One region of the Salinivibrio proteolyticus genome, then DNA from elsewhere that is predicted to be linked to it. Evidence: predicted binding sites of a transcription regulator. Region 1 holds the regulator's gene; each other region holds the start of a gene.
The links. Region 1 encodes CRP, which controls carbon source genes, mostly activating them, when cyclic AMP is high. Its sites were predicted from a motif close to TGTGANNNNNNTCACA; they were not measured.
Positions count from the first base shown of each region.

Region 2: the regulator CRP is predicted to act here: its motif matches at 4,325-4,340, upstream of rppH (RNA pyrophosphohydrolase).
Region 3: the regulator CRP is predicted to act here: its motif matches at 1,741-1,756, upstream of N7E60_RS06260 (NupC/NupG family nucleoside CNT transporter).

Region 1 covers NZ_CP114584.1:274,602-280,458, reverse strand. Annotated here, with positions in the region: gene N7E60_RS01340 (ABC transporter ATP-binding protein) at 1-1,525, shown strand, start outside; gene N7E60_RS01335 (TIGR02444 family protein) at 1,468-2,013, shown strand; gene N7E60_RS01330 (hydrolase) at 2,000-2,962, shown strand; gene N7E60_RS01325 (YheU family protein) at 3,110-3,328, shown strand; gene N7E60_RS01320 (phosphoribulokinase) at 3,388-4,257, shown strand; gene crp (cAMP-activated global transcriptional regulator CRP) at 4,509-5,141, shown strand; gene N7E60_RS01310 (type 2 periplasmic-binding domain-containing protein) at 5,271-5,857, shown strand, end outside.
Region 2 covers NZ_CP114584.1:2,518,456-2,524,312, forward strand. Annotated here, with positions in the region: gene lgt (prolipoprotein diacylglyceryl transferase) at 1-559, opposite strand, end outside; gene N7E60_RS11815 (sulfite exporter TauE/SafE family protein) at 573-1,379, opposite strand; gene ptsP (phosphoenolpyruvate--protein phosphotransferase) at 1,379-3,640, opposite strand; gene rppH (RNA pyrophosphohydrolase) at 3,659-4,171, opposite strand; gene mutH (DNA mismatch repair endonuclease MutH) at 4,803-5,468, shown strand; gene N7E60_RS11835 (DUF6482 family protein) at 5,478-5,780, opposite strand.
Region 3 covers NZ_CP114584.1:1,308,461-1,314,317, forward strand. Annotated here, with positions in the region: gene N7E60_RS06250 (Bax inhibitor-1/YccA family protein) at 1-49, opposite strand, end outside; gene N7E60_RS06255 (NRAMP family divalent metal transporter) at 257-1,528, opposite strand; gene N7E60_RS06260 (NupC/NupG family nucleoside CNT transporter) at 1,972-3,180, shown strand; tRNA gene N7E60_RS06265 (tRNA-Ser) at 3,360-3,450, shown strand; gene N7E60_RS06270 (hypothetical protein) at 3,916-4,614, shown strand; gene N7E60_RS06275 (sulfite exporter TauE/SafE family protein) at 4,686-5,357, shown strand; partial or broken gene N7E60_RS06280 (GNAT family N-acetyltransferase) at 5,554-5,857, shown strand, end outside.

The sequences.
Region 1 (5,857 bases):
TTTGGGCTTTAGTCAGGCGCAGATGCAATGGTCCCTCACGCAATTTTCGGGCGGCTGGCGGATGCGCTTAAACCTTGCCCAAGCACTGCTGTGCCGTTCCGACCTCTTGCTGCTTGATGAGCCAACCAACCACCTCGATTTAGATGCCGTGATGTGGCTAGAAAAATGGCTGCAGCAATACCCCGGTACCTTGGTACTGATTTCTCACGACCGTGACTTTCTTGACCCTGTGGTCAACCGCATTATTCACATTGAGCATCAACAGCTAAATGAATACACGGGCAATTATTCCCACTTCGAGCAGATGCGGGCGCAGAAGCTGGCGCAACAACAAGCGCAGTTTGAAAAGCAAAAAAAGCAGATTGCCCACATGCAATCTTACATCGACCGCTTTCGGTATAAAGCCTCAAAGGCGCGCCAAGCGCAAAGCCGGATTAAGGCACTGGAGCGGATGGAAAAGGTGTTACCGGCGCAATACGATAATCCATTTAGCTTTACCTTTTTCACCCCAGATGCGCTCCCAAATCCTATCTTGATGATGGATAAGGTCGCTGCGGGGTACGACAAGACCCCGATTGTGGAAAATATCCGCCTCAACCTGGTCCCTGGCGCGCGTATTGGTTTGTTGGGCCGCAATGGTGCGGGTAAGTCTACGCTGATCAAACTCCTTGCTGGCACCTTGCCAGCCATGGCCGGTGAGCTCAGTTACTCCCAAGGGGTAAAAATTGGCTATTTTGCGCAGCATCAACTCGACACGTTGCGCATTGACGAAACCCCACTGCAACATATGAATCGCCTTGCGCCCACCACAGCCGAGCAAACGCTACGTGACTTCTTAGGGCGCTTTGGCTTTCAGGGTGATAAAGCGCTTGAGACCATTGGTCCCTTTTCGGGAGGCGAGAAGGCTCGCTTGGTATTAGCGTTATTGGTGTGGCAAAAGCCAAACCTGCTGCTGCTTGACGAACCGACTAACCACCTTGATTTAGATATGCGCCAAGCCTTGACGCTTGCCCTACAATCGTTTGAAGGGGCGATGGTGATCGTAAGCCATGATCGCTTTTTGCTGCGCGCGACCACCGACGATCTTTATCTTGTCGACAACGGCGCGGTGCAACCCTTTGACGGTGACTTACACGACTACCATCGCTGGCTTGGCGAGCAACAGCGTGCCGACCGCGCGGAAAGTAAAAAACAAAACGCCGATGACAAAGCCGCCCCCCAGCAACGTCAGGTCGATCGTAAGGCACAAAAGCGTCGCGAGGCCGAACTTCGCCAAAAAACCGCGCCACTTCGTAAAAAAATTGACAGCCTAGACACAAAAATCGAACAGCTCTCTGCCATTATTGCCGATGCAGAGACCAAACTGGCCGACCCAACAATTTATGGCGCAGACCAAAAAGCCCAACTCGCGGAACAATTACAACGCCAGGCTGATGCCAAATCAGCGCTGGAAGAGGTAGAGCAAGAATGGATGGAGCGACAGGAAGAACTGGAAGCCATGGAGGCGGCATTCAATCAAGCCTAATTCCCGGCCAAGCGAATGCAGCCGACCTGTGGCAGTTTTGTTTGCAACACTATGGCAAGCAAGACGTCAAACAGGCGTGTCTTAAATTGCAAGATCAGCATCAGGGCAACGTCAACCTTGCCCTGTTGCTGGCTTGGCTGGAAAGCCATGGCTATGGCCTTGCCCCAGAGAGCCTCAGCCAACTTAAACAATCGCTCAGCCGCTCTGAGCATTTGCTGATTGCCTACCGCAACCTACGTCGCGATATCAAACCGCGCGTTGGCGCGGGACAATATAAAAAAATGCTGAATTTCGAGCTCAGCCTCGAGAAGTTCCAACAACAAGACCTCATCCACGCCTTGAATCAACAAACATGGCTGACCGAGTCGCCCTCGCCGTTGGCGTATTATTGCCGTCAGCTCTCGCCCTCGGCCAAATCGCTCTATCCCGCTCTGCGCGCCAGTGTGATCAAAGACGATGAGCAAGGAGACGCTGATGACGCCCTTTGAACCGATTCCCAGCGCCCGTAATCCTCATCTACAAACCATCATGCCACGGCTGATGCGGCGGCAACCCGTGATCTCTCCTTTATGGCAGCAGCTGGATTTACCGGATGGTGATTTCGTCGATCTCGCTTGGACGCAGACGCCTCAGCCCGGCCAACCGATAGTGACCCTTTTTCATGGCCTCGCTGGCAGTTTTCATAACCCGTACGCGAATGGATTACTGGCTGCTTTTCAGCGCCAAGGCTGGTGCGGTGTGGTGATGCACTTTCGTAGTTGCAGTGGCCGCTTAAACCGCGTCCCGCGCACTTATCACTCAGGCGAGACACAGGATGCGCGCTATTTTTTGACCACATTACGCATGCGTTATCCTCAGCATCCCATTCATGCCGTGGGCGTATCGCTAGGCGGCAACATGCTGGTGCGCTATTTGGCAGAGTATGCGGATGATCCGATTGTCTCCAGCGGCTGCGCAGTGTCACCCCCCTTAGACCTTGCCGCCTGCTCGTTACGCATTCAGCAAGGATTCTCACGTGTCTACCAAGCGTACCTGCTTCGCTCAATGCGACAAACCCTGTCAGATAAGCTTACGCGACACGCCCAAGTGGGTCGTTGGCAAGCTGGCGAGCAGCCCCGTATTTCGACCTTATTCGAGTTTGATCAAACCGTCACCGCACCACTGCATGGGTTTGAGGACGCACATCATTACTACCAGCAATGCAGTGGCTTATCCGTATTGCCTGCGATCCGCGCCCCTTTGACCATCATTCATGCCAAAGACGATCCTTTTATGACTGATGCGGTGATCCCAACCACGCCATTACCGGCCAATATACGCTATCAACTCACTGACCATGGCGGACATGTTGGGTTTGTCACTGGCCATTGGCGTGCACCGCGTTTATGGTTGGAAGAGGCAGTGCCCGCGTGGATAGCTGAGCAACTCGACACCTGATGCCCCAATCGTCACGATAAATTGTGACTAAATCGACATAGACACACTGCACCTACACGCATAATTCGGTAAAATGGGAGCTAATTCACAACCTAAGCATGGAGATGGCGTCCGTGCCATCCCGATGTCAGCAAAAGGTGATGTAGTATGATGGTTCCATGGCAATCTGTGCCAGCCGAGACCTTGACCAATTTAATTGAACACTTTGTGTTGCGGGAAGGGACAGATTACGGTGAGCAGGAAGTCAGCTTTGCTGAGAAAGTTGAACAAGTGCGTGAACAATTAAAATCCGGCGACGCCGTGATTGTATACTCTGAGCTGCATGAGACAGTGGATATTCGTCGTCAGCGCGATCTCAGACCGTAACACCGCCTCCCCTTGTGGGCTGCGGTGTAAATTCAGACTGATCAATGACAGGGCTCGTCATGTCGGCTAAACACCCAATCATCGCTGTGACCGGTTCATCCGGCGCAGGCACAACCACGACCTCCGAAGCGTTTCGTAAGATGTTCAATATGATGAACATCAAAGCCTCTTGGTTAGAGGGCGATAGCTTTCACCGCTTCACGCGGCCAGAAATGGATGTTGAGATCCGTAAAGCCCGTGAACAAGGTCGTCATATTAGCTACTTTGGTCCCACGGCCAACGATTTCCCACGCCTTGAGCAATTTTTTAAAGAATATGGCGAACAAGGCACAGGTAAATACCGTCGTTATCTACACACCTTTGATGAAGCCGTGCCTTATAACCAAATGCCGGGCACTTTCACCCCCTGGCAAGATCTGCCTGAAAATACCGACGTATTATTTTATGAAGGCTTGCATGGCGGGGTGGTGGATGGTGACGTCAATGTCGCCCAACATGTTGATTTACTGATCGGCATGGTGCCTATCGTTAACTTGGAGTGGATTCAAAAGTTTGTCCGCGATACGCGCGACCGAGGCCATTCCCGCGAGGCTGTCACGGACTCGATCGTGCGCTCCATGGATGATTATTTACACTACATTACGCCGCAGTTTTCTCGCACACATATTAACTTCCAACGTGTCCCGACCGTAGACACATCCAACCCGCTGAATGCAAAAGGGATCCCTTCACTCGACGAAAGCTTTGTTGTGATCCGCTTTCGTGGCATGAAGAACGTCGATTTTCCTTATTTACTGCAAATGATCAGTGGCGCCTTTATGTCTCGGCACAACACGCTGGTCGTGCCCGGCGGTAAAATGGGATTTGCGATGGAGCTGATTATTCGCCCCTTGATCCAACAGTTGATTGAGAAAGGCAAGATAGGTTAACCGCCGTAGCGCACTTAACGTGTATTACTTCTCAGGTCGTGATCTTAGCCACATTTTTGCCGATTTTTTAGGCGGTTGGCTTAGATCAAAATCAAGAAATCCAGATAGAAAAAAGATACACTCTTGTTAACATACAGTGAGCTTGTAGCCTGCGCCAAGACCTCGTATTCTGTGCATTGGACTGATGGGTTTCCATTCAGACAAAGACAGGACGTCGTTGCCGGGCAACACATGCAGAGGAAATAAGTTATATGGTTCCAGGAAAACCTCAAACAGACCCTACACTCGAGTGGTTCCTTTCACATTGTCATATTCACAAGTACCCGTCCAAAAGTACTCTGATCCATGCAGGGGAAAAGGCGGAGACCTTGTACTACATCGTGAAAGGTTCTGTGGCCGTACTAATCAAAGATGAAGAAGGCAAGGAGATGATCCTGTCTTACCTTAACCAAGGTGACTTCATCGGCGAACTTGGTCTGTTCGAAGAGGACCAAGAGCGCACCGCATGGGTACGTGCGAAATCACCTTGCGAAGTGGCAGAAATTTCATTCAAGAAATTCCGCCAGCTGATCCAAGTTAACCCAGACATTTTGATGCGTCTATCCTCTCAGATGGCGCGTCGCCTGCAAGTGACCAGCCAGAAAGTGGGAGACCTTGCCTTCCTGGACGTGACCGGCCGCATTGCGCAAACCCTACTGAACTTGGCGAAGCAACCTGACGCCATGACTCACCCTGACGGCATGCAAATCAAGATCACGCGTCAAGAGATTGGTCAGATTGTTGGCTGTTCGCGTGAGACGGTTGGGCGTATCCTTAAAATGCTGGAAGAGCAGAACCTTATCTCAGCTCACGGTAAAACCATTGTGGTTTACGGCACACGCTAATCCTCGCGTGTTGCGACAAAACCGGCGCTTTTGCGTCGGTTTTTTTATTTTTATTGACTGGAAACTCATTACCTAAGTTCTACACTTCAGAAACGACCCATCTAACAACTGATTAACAGGATGTCGTTTATGAGAAGCTTACGTCAAACCCTTGCTGCATTGCTACTCGCGGCGGTTTCTTCAACTGCTGCGGCGAATATCACCATTGTCCATCCAGAACCACGGGCTGGCTCTGCCCTCGATTTATACGCTATCGACTTGATTGAGTTTTTAGCGGAAAAATCGGGTGAGTCTGTCACTTTACAGGCCTTTCAAGGCCAAATTGGCTCTCAGTCTCGTAAAGTGGAAATGCTAAAACAAGGACGACTGACGGTAGATTGGCTCGGGGCCGACCGTACCCTTGAGTCAGAGTTACTTCCCATCCGTTATCCAGTCTTTCGGGGTCTATTAGGCCATCGCTTGTTCATTACCAATCAAGCCACCGAACCCAAGCTTGCACAAATCAGTGACCAAGCAGGGCTCAATAGTCTGACCATGATCCAAGGGCAAGGCTGGGCGGATGTGAAGGTCTTGCAGTCGGCGGGATTTCGGGTTCGAGAAATCTCAAGCTTTGAGAATATCTTTAAAGGCGTCGATACCGGACGGGCCGACCTCTTCCCGCGTGCGCTTATCGAACCTTTTAGCGAGCTGGCAGAGCGACCTCAATATACAAATCT
Region 2 (5,857 bases), 750 kb from region 1:
CCACCCCTTCGAGTGCAAACTCATAAAGCTGGGAAGGGTGACGCGGCCAAGGACCGCCGGTGGGGAAAATCATCGCCCAAGGCACATCGGTAACACGCCCCCAAAGTTCACCGTTAATAAAATTGCCTAACCGTCCCGCGCCTAAACCGAAAGGAACGAGCGGCGCAATAAAATCAGCCACGGTGAAAAAATGACGTTGGGTTTTACGCGCATACCATGCCATGGACACGATGACGCCAAGCAAGCCGCCATGGAAGGACATGCCGCCAGTCCACACTTTAAACAAGAATAAGGGGTCGGCAACAAACGCATCAAATTGATAAAACAATACGTAACCGATGCGACCGCCCAGTACGACGCCAAGAAAACCCGCGAACAGTAAATCACTGACTTCCTCTTTGCTCCAACCACTGTTCGGTTTCGTAGCACGGTAATTGGCGAGCCATAGGGCAAACACAAAACCAACTAAATACATCAGTCCGTACCAGCGAATGGCAATCGGGCCAAGCTCGACTAATATCGGGTCTATCGACGGAAAGGTAATGTAACCTTCTGTCATGGATTCCATCCTTTTACTTCAACAACATGCTTGCGCCGACAATAACAAGAAAGCCAGCAAAAATACGTTTTATTTGCCGCGTCGGAAGCCTTACCGCGAGCGTGGCGCCAACGCGAGTCATCAACACGGAAGTCGACACCACACCCAGCAAGGCGGGCAAATACAAATATCCGACACTGAGTGCCGGTAAGGGTTCCGTCTGTCGCCAGCCCAACCAAACAAAACTTATCATCCCGGCCAACCCGAGCACGGCGCCGCCAAGTGCAGAGCTGCCAATGGCTTTGTGCATCGTGACCCCTCGCCAATGCAAGTAAGGGACGGTAAAGGATCCGCCGCCAATGCCAGCCAAGCTTGATAGCGTACCGATCAAGGTACCCGCCAGAGATATTCGCCATGGAGACGGTAAAGGGCGGAGGGTGACTTGGGGACGACTGAGCAACATTTGTATCGCCATGGTCAGCACGATGACGCCAAAGATACGTGGCAGCCAATCGGGTGGAAGTTTATCTGCCAATGAGGCACCTAATACGCCGCCTAGCATCATCCCTGGAACCAGAGCTCTGACCGCGCGCATATCCACATTGCCCATACAAAAATGGCGCCACGCTGAGGCGCTGGAGGTTAAGACAATGGTAGCCAACGATGTTGCCAGCGCCATCGGCATGACGATATCAGCAGACAGACCAAATAATGGCAGCAAAAAGCTTAACGCCGGCACCACCACCAAGCCACCGCCAATGCCAAGGAGTCCGGAGAGTGTGCCAACTAACGCCCCCAACAGCATACAAATAAACGCTAACAACAAGGTTGCGGTGGTGATCATCGCATACGTCCAATTTGAACCAGCGCATCCAAACCTTGTTCGGCTAAAAAGCCTTCCATCTGGGTACGGACCTGTCCGGGTTCACTCAAACTAAGCATCTGCTCGGTTTGCTTTTGTAAGCGCGGTAAGGAAAGACGACTGAGCAAGTACTTAATCTTTGCCACATTACGCGTATTCATACTCAATTGACGATACCCCAGTCCCACTAATAATGCCGCGCCCACCGGATCGCCAGCCAGTTCACCACATACGCTCACCGGCAATTGATGGCGATCACTGGTGGTCGCAATTAAACTCAGCGCATGAAGTACGGAAGGATGGAGCGCATCAAAGATGTTGGCGACGCGGGCATTGTTGCGATCCACGGCCAACAAATACTGCGTTAAATCGTTGGTGCCAACGGAAAGAAAATCGACTTCTTGCGCGATCCCATCGAGCTGATACAGCACAGAGGGTACCTCAACCATAATGCCAAGCAGCGGTTTCGCCAGAACTTCTCCCGCCAACTGTGCCTCTTGGCGTACTTCCTCAAACGCGCGAGCAATTAACGCTTTCGCTTCCAGCAATTCATTCACACCGGAGATCATCGGCAATAAGAGTTTCAAATTATCCAAACCCAAACTGGCACGCAGCATCGCACGCACTTGGATCAGAAAAATATCGGGGTGATCTAAGGTAAAACGAATGCCGCGCCAGCCAAGAAACGGGTTATCTTCATCGACACTCAAATAGGGTAATGGCTTATCCCCGCCAATATCCAAGGTGCGCATCACCACCGGTTTATCTGGGTAGCTGGCTAAAATCGCACGGTATTGTTTGACCTGTTCGTCCTCGGAAGGAAAACGGCGCTGCATTAAAAAAGGCACTTCGGTCCGAAACAAGCCCACCCCATCGACACCTTGGTTGATGGCGATGCTACTGTCGGCGCTCAAACCAGCGTTCAAATGGATCTGGATACGGGTGCCATCTTGACTTTTTCCGGGCGAGGCTAGTGCCGTATCTAAAGTCGATTGCAAACTGACTTCAGCTTGAACCAGCTGCTGATATTCCTTCAGCAAAGGTGCGGCGGGCTCAATCATCAACAGCCCTTTGTGACCATCCAAGATCACCGATTTATTGTGGAGTCTTGGCGCGGAAAAACTCACTCCCATCACCGCCGGAATGCCAAGTGCCCTTGCCAATATGGCCGCATGGGAGTTCGCCGCGCCCTCTTCGGCTACGACCCCCGCGAGTAGCGCACGTGGAATAGATGCCAGCATGCCAGCCGTCAGTTCACGGGCAAGCAAGACGATAGGTGACGAGATAGGTTGATGATTGCTTGAGGCTTCAGAAAGAAAATAGAGTAACCGCTGGCCGAGCTCCTTCACATCGGCAGCCCGAGCCTTAAGATAGGGATCATCCATGGCCGCAAAACGGGATGAAAAGGTTTCTACCGTTTGTCGGACCGCCCACGCTGCTTCGTCGCCCTGTTGGATACGTAGGGTCATATCCTCGCGCAGCATAGGATCGTTGAGCAAATGGACAAACAAATCAAAGATCGCCAGCGCTTCTTTTTGTAGCTCCTTATCAAAGCGTTTTCTAAGGCGACGGAACTCCACTGACGCATCATCTAATGCGGCATCTAGACGATCGAGTTCTTTTTGAACATGCAAACAGCTGGCCGGTGCAACGTCCTCTAACCGTGGTTGAGAATCATCACACCATGCATTCGCAATTCCTACCCCAGGAGATGCTGGAACCCCTTCCAACAACACGGGTGACTGTGACGCATTCAGCCATCCGCCTTTTGCATCTGCATGGGCAAACACTACGGCCAGTTGCGCGGCGAGCGTGACAAGAAACGACTCTTCACTTTCGTCAAATTGACGCGGCTGGTGTTGCTGCACGACCAGTACGCCCAGTACCGTTTTACGATAAATAATGGGCGTACCTAAAAAAGACTGGAAGGCATCTTCTCCTGTGGCAGGGAAAGGTTTAAACGCGGGATGCTCGCGCGCATGGGCCAGATTGATCGGTTCTGCGCGCTCGCCAACTAACCCTACCAAGCCTTCACCAAAAGACAGTGAGACTTGCGCGGCAGGGTCCAAGCCTTGGGTGGCCATCAGATCAAAGCTGGCTTGCTCGGGATTGGCAAGGTACACAGAGCAACACTCAGTGTGCATCGCAACACAGGTTTGCTGCACTAGGGTTTGCAGCGCCTGATGTAGATCCGCCGATGCGGCTACGCTCTGAACAATATTTCTAAGCTGTGTCAGCACCGGCTTCCTCCTTAAACGTTACCCTCGCTTGTTCCGACGTCGAGGCTTACGCTCCTTAAAAGGCATCGCTAACGGCGCAAACTCTTTCATTGCGCGGCGGTATACTTCGCGTTTGAAAGACACAACCTGACGTACCGGATACCAATAACTGACCCAACGCCAGCCATCAAATTCCGGGGTTCCCCCGCGGGACACATTCACTTTCGACTCATCGCATTCCAGCTTCAACAAAAACCATTTTTGTTTTTGCCCAATACAGACTGGCTTGGAGTCCCAACGCACCAAACGTTTCGGGAGCTTATAACGTAGCCAATGACGGCTAGTACCCAAGATGCGGACATCTTTTTTGGTCAGCCCTACTTCTTCGTAAAGCTCACGGAACATGGCTTGTTCGGGACTTTCCCCATCATCAATCCCGCCTTGCGGGAACTGCCATGAATGCTGACCATATCGACGAGCCCAGAGAACCTGACCGTGGCCGTTACATATTACTATCCCCACATTGGGACGATAGCCATCGCCATCAATCACTGGACGACCTCAATGATAAATCTCTACTGAGTCTGATTTTTTCACAAAAAGCCGCTAAGGGTAAACAAACATTGTGGATTAACCTGTGTTTTTGCGCACTCGTCGTCATCTGAGGATAACTCAGGGCCTAACAGGAAGTTATAAACATAGCAATGAGAGTTTGCGCACATTTATTCACGCTTTCTGTGGATAGATTTGTGAAGAAGCAACGAAAAAGTCTAAAACGTCATCAGTTCAAGATCAGTTAATCTGATTTATAATTAAACAAAAACAAAAATAACCCATATAAATCAGAATATTAAAAACATAAAACCCGGCAAAGATCCTTGTGGCGATCTTTCGATCATCCTTTGCACACAGATCGCTCAAAGATCCATCAGTTAGTAAATTATCCACATCGTTAGCGCAAAAATCCAACAATATCGTTAGTTACTCACCTAACACAGGTAAAAAGGGTACTGTATATATGATCATGGTCGCGATTTTTATACGCAACACTTATCTTTCTGTGGATAACTAAAGCGCCGCCAGATTGATCTTCACCATGAGGATCCTTGCGCCTTGCTCGACGCTTAACGATAATGCCGGTCATCTTATGCCAAACATTACCCGTTGCCGAAAAGCTATCTATATGCAGCCACCACAGTCCGAATCAGAACTCATGCAGCGTGCCGCTGATTTAGCCGGTTTTACGCTAGGGGAAATCAGCCACGAGCATGGGATCGCCTGTCCGGCCGATCTGAGCCGAGAAAAAGGCTGGGTAGGCATGTTGCTAGAAACCTGCTTGGGCGCGACGGCAGGAAGTAAGCCCGAGCAAGACTTTGCTCATTTGGGGATTGAGCTGAAAACGATCCCCGTTAACGCGCATGGCAAGCCACTCGAAACCACCTTTGTGTGTGTTGCGCCTTTGACGGGGATCAGTGGTGTACAGTGGGAACACAGCCATGTTCGGCACAAACTCTCTCGTGTCCTTTGGGTTCCCGTTGAGGGAGAACGCACTATCCCACTCGCAGAGCGGCGCATTGGCACTCCCCTGCTCTGGTCACCCAGTCGAGAAGAAGACGCGCAGCTGCGTGCCGATTGGGAAGAGCTGATGGATTTGATTGCCTTAGGACGGGTGAATGATATTACCGCGCGTCACGGCCAGTATTTACAGCTGCGCCCCAAAGCCGCCAACAGCCATGCACTCACCGATGCGTTTGGGGAAAAGGGCGAACCGATCAAAACCCTACCGCGTGGCTTTTATCTGCGCACCCAGTTCACCCATCATATTCTAAGCCGATTTTTCGTCAGCTGACCGAACGGCCTAGAAGCGTATCGGCATGTCCTCTTTGCAGGGCGGTTGATCACCGGTGGCGAACTCGTCGTAAGGGTCGAACAAGCGCAATACGCCCTGTTCAATTCCCAGCGCCTTTAAGCGGTCTCCCACTTGACCCACATTATCAAACTGCATCACTTCACCGGTGGCATCGTCACGCAAAGGTTCGAGGTGGTGTTTCACCTCCACTTCAACGGAATATTTCGCACCACCGGCGTGGGCCATCACATAACATTGGGGGCAAGAGCGCGGGTCAGCGCGCATCCATGCCTTAAGTTGTCCATAGTTCATGATGCTCTCCTCGTTGTGATCTTTATCAGTAAAGAGCAGGATCGGAGAAACTGTCAAGCAAGGCGCCACAACGCTTT
Region 3 (5,857 bases), 1.0 Mb from region 1:
ATAACGCACTCTGCTGTGACTGGCTGTGCGAAACGATACGATCGTTCATAACGTTCTCCCGGTTGGGTTAACAATCCATTTCTTAATACGACAGTTATGTGGGCAGTCGTTCACTTTTTCAAGCTACCCACGTCCTTAACCTAAACCATGACTGGCTTTTATAAAGCAAATAATACCTTATCCGTGCTCAACGCCTATGGTGAAGTTGTAAAAGGATGTTAACCCAGCCCTTCAAGCGTGAACAAGGTAAACTTTGTTACATCAACCACTTCCACCAGATAAATACTGCTAAAAAGCCGAATAAATATATCAGGCCCACGATCGCCAGTGCGCGCATCGACTTACTCATGGTCACTTCAGGCGGTAAGCGGTGTTTGGTGACCAAAATATAGTTGAGTAATGCAAAGAACGGCGTGGTCACGAATGCAGCAATCATGGCGAAATCGAGCATGGTTAGCAATGCACCGGTCCAAAACGCGACAATACCGAGCGCTAACACGGCCGTGATTAACATCCAGCCTTGAGTCACCTGTGGCGAGGCTTGTGGCTGGCGACGCAATAAGCGCTGAGATTCAGACACGACCCGCGCATACCCGTCGATCACGGTAATGGTGCTGCCGAAGATACAGAAAAAGGCGACCACCGCAATCAAGTAGCGGGACCATTCACCAATCGTAGCAGCATACAGGCCAACCAATTGATGCGAAAAGCCAATCCCAGATTGCTTTAATTCAACCCCACTGCCATGCAACAGCAGGGCACCGAGTGATAGAAACACAATCGCCAATGCAGCGGTGCCGATATAGCCGACGTTAAAATCAAACAGCGCCGCTTTAGCATTAATGGGCTCAGATTGCGCTTTACGCTTTAGCCACACCGAGGTGATGCTAGAAATTTCAATCGGGGCGGGCATCCAACCCATGGTGACCACGATAAAGCCAATCGCCGTGACTGACCAAATGGACGGAGTCTGAAAATTAGGCTCAACCGCGACAGGGTTGCCGATTGCCACAGTCACCGCGACCAAGGTGGCACAGGTGAGCGTCGCCATGATCACTTTAGATAGCCAATCCAACGCCTTGTAATGGCCAGCAATTAGAATGACCAAACAAGTCATTACAATAATGATGGAAAGGGCGGTCAGGGAAAGATCAAACGGCACAAAATAGCTCAGCAGACTGGCGCTAAATAAAGTCAGTGCAGCTGTATTGATCACGCCGGATACCGCGCTGAGCACAATAAAAAGCCACAGATACCCGCGGCCGAGGCGGGCATAGCCCTCTACTAAGGTTTCGCCGGTTCCTGCCGTGTATTGCACGCCTGCGCGGAAAAAAGGGTATTTAAAGAGATTTACCAGCAGGATTAATGCGGCCAATTGCCAACCATAAATGGCACCGGCTTTGGTTGAGGCAACCAGATGAGAGCCACCCACGGCGGCAGCGGCCATCATAATGCCCGGCCCCAAGGCGCGAACACGTTGGATCACAGATAAACGCGACCCGGCCTCATGAGGAGAGACGGTTTGCATGATTGTTTCCTTTATAATAATTGCGTTGTTGTGTTTGTTTTTATCGCTATTTGATTAATTTTATTGTCAATAGCAGGTTATCAATAACATATGAGCGATCTGTGTCAATCAATCTTGCCAAAAACCCGTCTCGCAGCCTATCCGACCATCGTCGTAGCGCTCAGTGAGCGGCTGAGAATAAAATGTGATCAAAGGCCAAATTTAGCTGGAAATGCGATTCAAATCACAATAGAATGCCCGCCCAACATGCGCTCTTCGCCAGCCCAAAGGCAAAGAGTGGCTGTGTCGCGATTCGCGGCTGAAGAAAAAGTGTCCAAGGTTGGGCCCACCTTCACCGAACCCGCGGTACGATGAAACGCATGATGGAACCTCTTGCCACCTTGGCAGCGTGTCGTACTCATCTGTACCGCAAGTGCAACACAACACGGCAAGGTATTCTATTTATGCAACTTCTCTATAGTGCGGCCGGCATCGTCGCTCTGTTTTTGTGCGCCTATGCGTTCTCCTCTAACCGTAAAGCGATCAACTGGCGTACAGTGCTTGGGGCATTTGGCCTACAAGCGGGTTTTGCCGCACTGGTGCTTTACATTCCAGTAGGACAAGCCATGCTGGGCTCTATGAGCAATGGCGCGGCGAAGCTGCTTTCATTTGCCAACGAAGGCATTGAGTTTGTATTTGGCCCTCTCGCCAACGATGGGTTTATTTTCGCTGTTAAAGTTCTGCCGCTAATCATTTTTATCAGTGCGCTGATATCCCTCCTTTATCATCTCGGCATTATGCAGTGGGTTATTAAACTTCTCGGCGGTGGCATACAGCGATTACTCGGCACCAGCCGAGCAGAGTCTCTGGTGGCAACCAGCAACATCTTTCTTTCTCAGGGCGAATCTCCTTTGGTAGTTCGCCCTTTTCTTAGCCAAATGACACGCTCTGAGCTCTTCGCTGTGATGGTGGGAGGCATGGCCTCGGTCGCCGGTAGTGTGTTGGGCGGATATGCGGCGATGGGTGTGGATTTGAAATACCTGATTGCCGCGAGCTTTATGGCTGCCCCCGGCGGACTTTTGATGGCAAAAATCATTGTGCCGGAAACACAGACGCCCGCAGAACAAAACCATGTAGAGATCAGTGACAGCGACCAAGCCAATGCGATTGACGCCCTCGCCAGCGGCGCGATGAACGGTATGAAAGTCGCGGTGGCTGTGGGCACCATGCTGGTGGCCTTTATCAGCGTGATTGCGATGCTAAACGCTGGGCTGAGTAGTTTAGGTGAGTTGGTCGATATTGACGGTCTAAGCCTAGAAATGCTGTTTGGCTACCTGTTCTCACCGCTGGCACTACTCACCGGTGTACCGGTGCACGAGATCTTCACCGTGGGTAACTTACTTGGCCAGAAAATTGCGCTTAACGAATTTGTTGCCTTCTTATCGTTTGCTGATATCAAAGCGAACTTGTCGGTGCAAAGCCAAGTCATTGTGACCTTTGCCTTGTGTGGCTTTGCGAATATCGGCTCGATTGCCATTCAGCTCGGCTCTATCGGTGCGATGGTGCCGGAGCGTCGCAAAGATGTGGCAAGCTTAGGCGTGCGCGCAGTGATTGCCGCCACCTTTGCCAACCTAATGAGTGCGGCTCTGGCGGGTATTTTTATCGCGCTATAAGTACTGCGCGGTAACGAGACTCGGTTAAAGTGTCTCAGTAAAGTAGGGCGATTGGCGGCAAGCTAATCGCCTTTTGCTAGCAATATCGCCAACCTGATCACAGCTTGAGCGAACAGACAAAAAGCGGCAAATAAAGGGTTTACAAGCCACAGCGAACCCAATAATATACGCCGCGTTCCGGAGAGATGGCTGAGTGGTTGAAAGCACCGGTCTTGAAAACCGGCAAGGGTTAATAGCCCTTCTAGGGTTCAAATCCCTATCTCTCCGCCACATACCGAAAAGCCGCTGATTATTCAGCGGCTTTTTTGCGTTTATCCCCTCCACAAATCCCCAAACCCTGACCACGCCAACATTTTAGACGCCTCTGTCTAAACACATTACCCAGCGTTTGATAATCTAAGCCCCCTAAAATTCTCGCCCGTACATGGCCTTTTGGACGCCGCCAACCGAAGGGCGGTAGCGTGGGTGTTAAAGTGAAGCCATTGGTATAGCGGTGCCTATCACCTCGTTCCCACACTCCTGCGTGGTAACGCGTTATGGGTTAGTTAGTATCGTTTCGGGGTAATGTGAACGCCTGAGCTGTGATGGACGGCACGCACATTTTTGCAGACGAGTTGATTGCTTGAAGCGTTTAAAATAATTTTAATAACAGTAATTTAGACGATAAAAGATGCGTATAACGGTTTTGGTAAATCGAGAATGCGCATTAATACAATGTTAGTTTCTTAGGGGAACATGGAAGACTTAACTAGAATTTACTCAAAGAACCTTTTTTTCACGGCCTGTGTATTTGTTATGGGCCTTGTGATTCCCTATGCGAGAGGACATTCTTTAGCAGGGGCGCTTTTAGTTTTATTAGCGATTGTTCTCTATGGGTATATTGGTAAGTTGCTGTTTGATGTTATCAAACAGCTAAGCAAAAGCGAAACATCAATCAAAGAGCTTAAGTTTCTCTTTGTAACATTGGCTGTGCTGTGTGCCGGAGGTTACTTTTTTATTGGAGTAATCGATGCAAAAGAACAAATGATATCCGGCCTGCGCGAGATTAAGGCTGACGACAAGTATGAGTTGTTTTCGTTCGATGGGTTCTTTGTCTACTTTCAAGATCTTACATTTACTTATCTAAACAGCCTGTATTACTCAATAGTTGTTATGGCAACTTTAGGAGACTCGAAAATCGTAGCGGAAGGCGGATTTATTAGAATTATCGTTGCCTTTGAGGTAGGTACAGCTCTCAGCTTAACGATGTTTAAAATTGGTGAATGTTACAGCGAGCGATCGTCGGCAGAAGCTAAGAAAACAGAAAGCCGAATATTGAATGAAGTACAAAAGTTAAACCCTAGCTACACAGTTGATCCGGAAGCTGGATTTTGGGAACGCACATTTATGAAACTAACAATTAAATCCAGCCGACGCAGAAAGACGCGCTGCTGATCTAGGCGTTATAGCGCAAGGAGAAATCGAAGATCGAATATCTATTGGGATTAATAGTATTACTGACGTCCATGGTTGCTGGCATCGTTGGATTTGGCGGTGGAATGCTTCTAATTTCAGTCCTTCCTGTCTTCCTAAGTCCTGCTTTGATAATACCAATTCATGGCTTGGTTCAATTGGCAAGTAACTCGTCACGTATGCTGTTTTCATTGAAACATGTTAGGTGGCAGCTTGTTCCTCGCTTCTTACTTGGGTCAGTCGTCGGTGCGTTGATGATCGGGTATGGTTTGTCTCATATTTCAATGGAGTATGTCCCAGCTGCAATTGGCCTGTATATTTTACTGAACCTATGGAGCCCAAAGTTTTCAGCGTCTGTCAGTCGATACGAAAGCTTTTATCTGATCGGCTTTTTACAAACAGAGTTAGGGTTGGTAGTAGGTGCAACTGGACCGTTGAGTTTGAGCGTGTTAACAAAACAACTGGAATCTAAAGATGAAATCATAGCAACAAGCGCGTTATTTATGACAATTAGTCACCTAGCAAAAGTCCCCGTGTACTTGTCGTTCACTGAGAGCATGTTTTCTGACTTAGATCTTATTGTTTATATGGTTTTGGGCGCTATTTTAGGCTCGTTTATAGGAACGAAGCTTCGACTAAGTACAAAAAATGGTTATATTATTAAAATAATCCAGGTTTTATTGACGTTGCTTGCGGTTAAAATGATAGCTGAAGTTGCGCTATAACAAACGAGCATGTCGTCAATCGTTTAATTTTGGCGCATGTTTTGTAGTTAATCATTGCGTAAAAGAGGCTAGTGGTGTTTAGCGAGATTAATACAAAAAATTGAGTAGATATGGTTATCTCCGTTATTAAAAGCCGCATCTAATTGTGGCAGATCTTCAAGAGGGAGAATTAATGTCATTCGTTATAGGGATGTAAATGTCTGTAGAAATCAAAAGAGTTGATAAAAACCATTGCCTTGATTTAGTTGAGATCTTCATTGAACTTGAGCAGTACTATTATCGGTGATAAGGCTGCGCCAGAACAGGACTTAGCCAACTATCTTAGTCATCAAGTATTTTCTGAGCACTCAGGCGTAAATGTGATCGCACCTTTGACCACGATAAGGTTTTGGGTTTTGCAACTTACACAATAATGGTTCCGGCACCAAAACTATCAGGCCAGATGTATATGAAAGACCTGTTTGTATCTTCCTCTGCTCGTGGTAAAAGTATCGGACTTC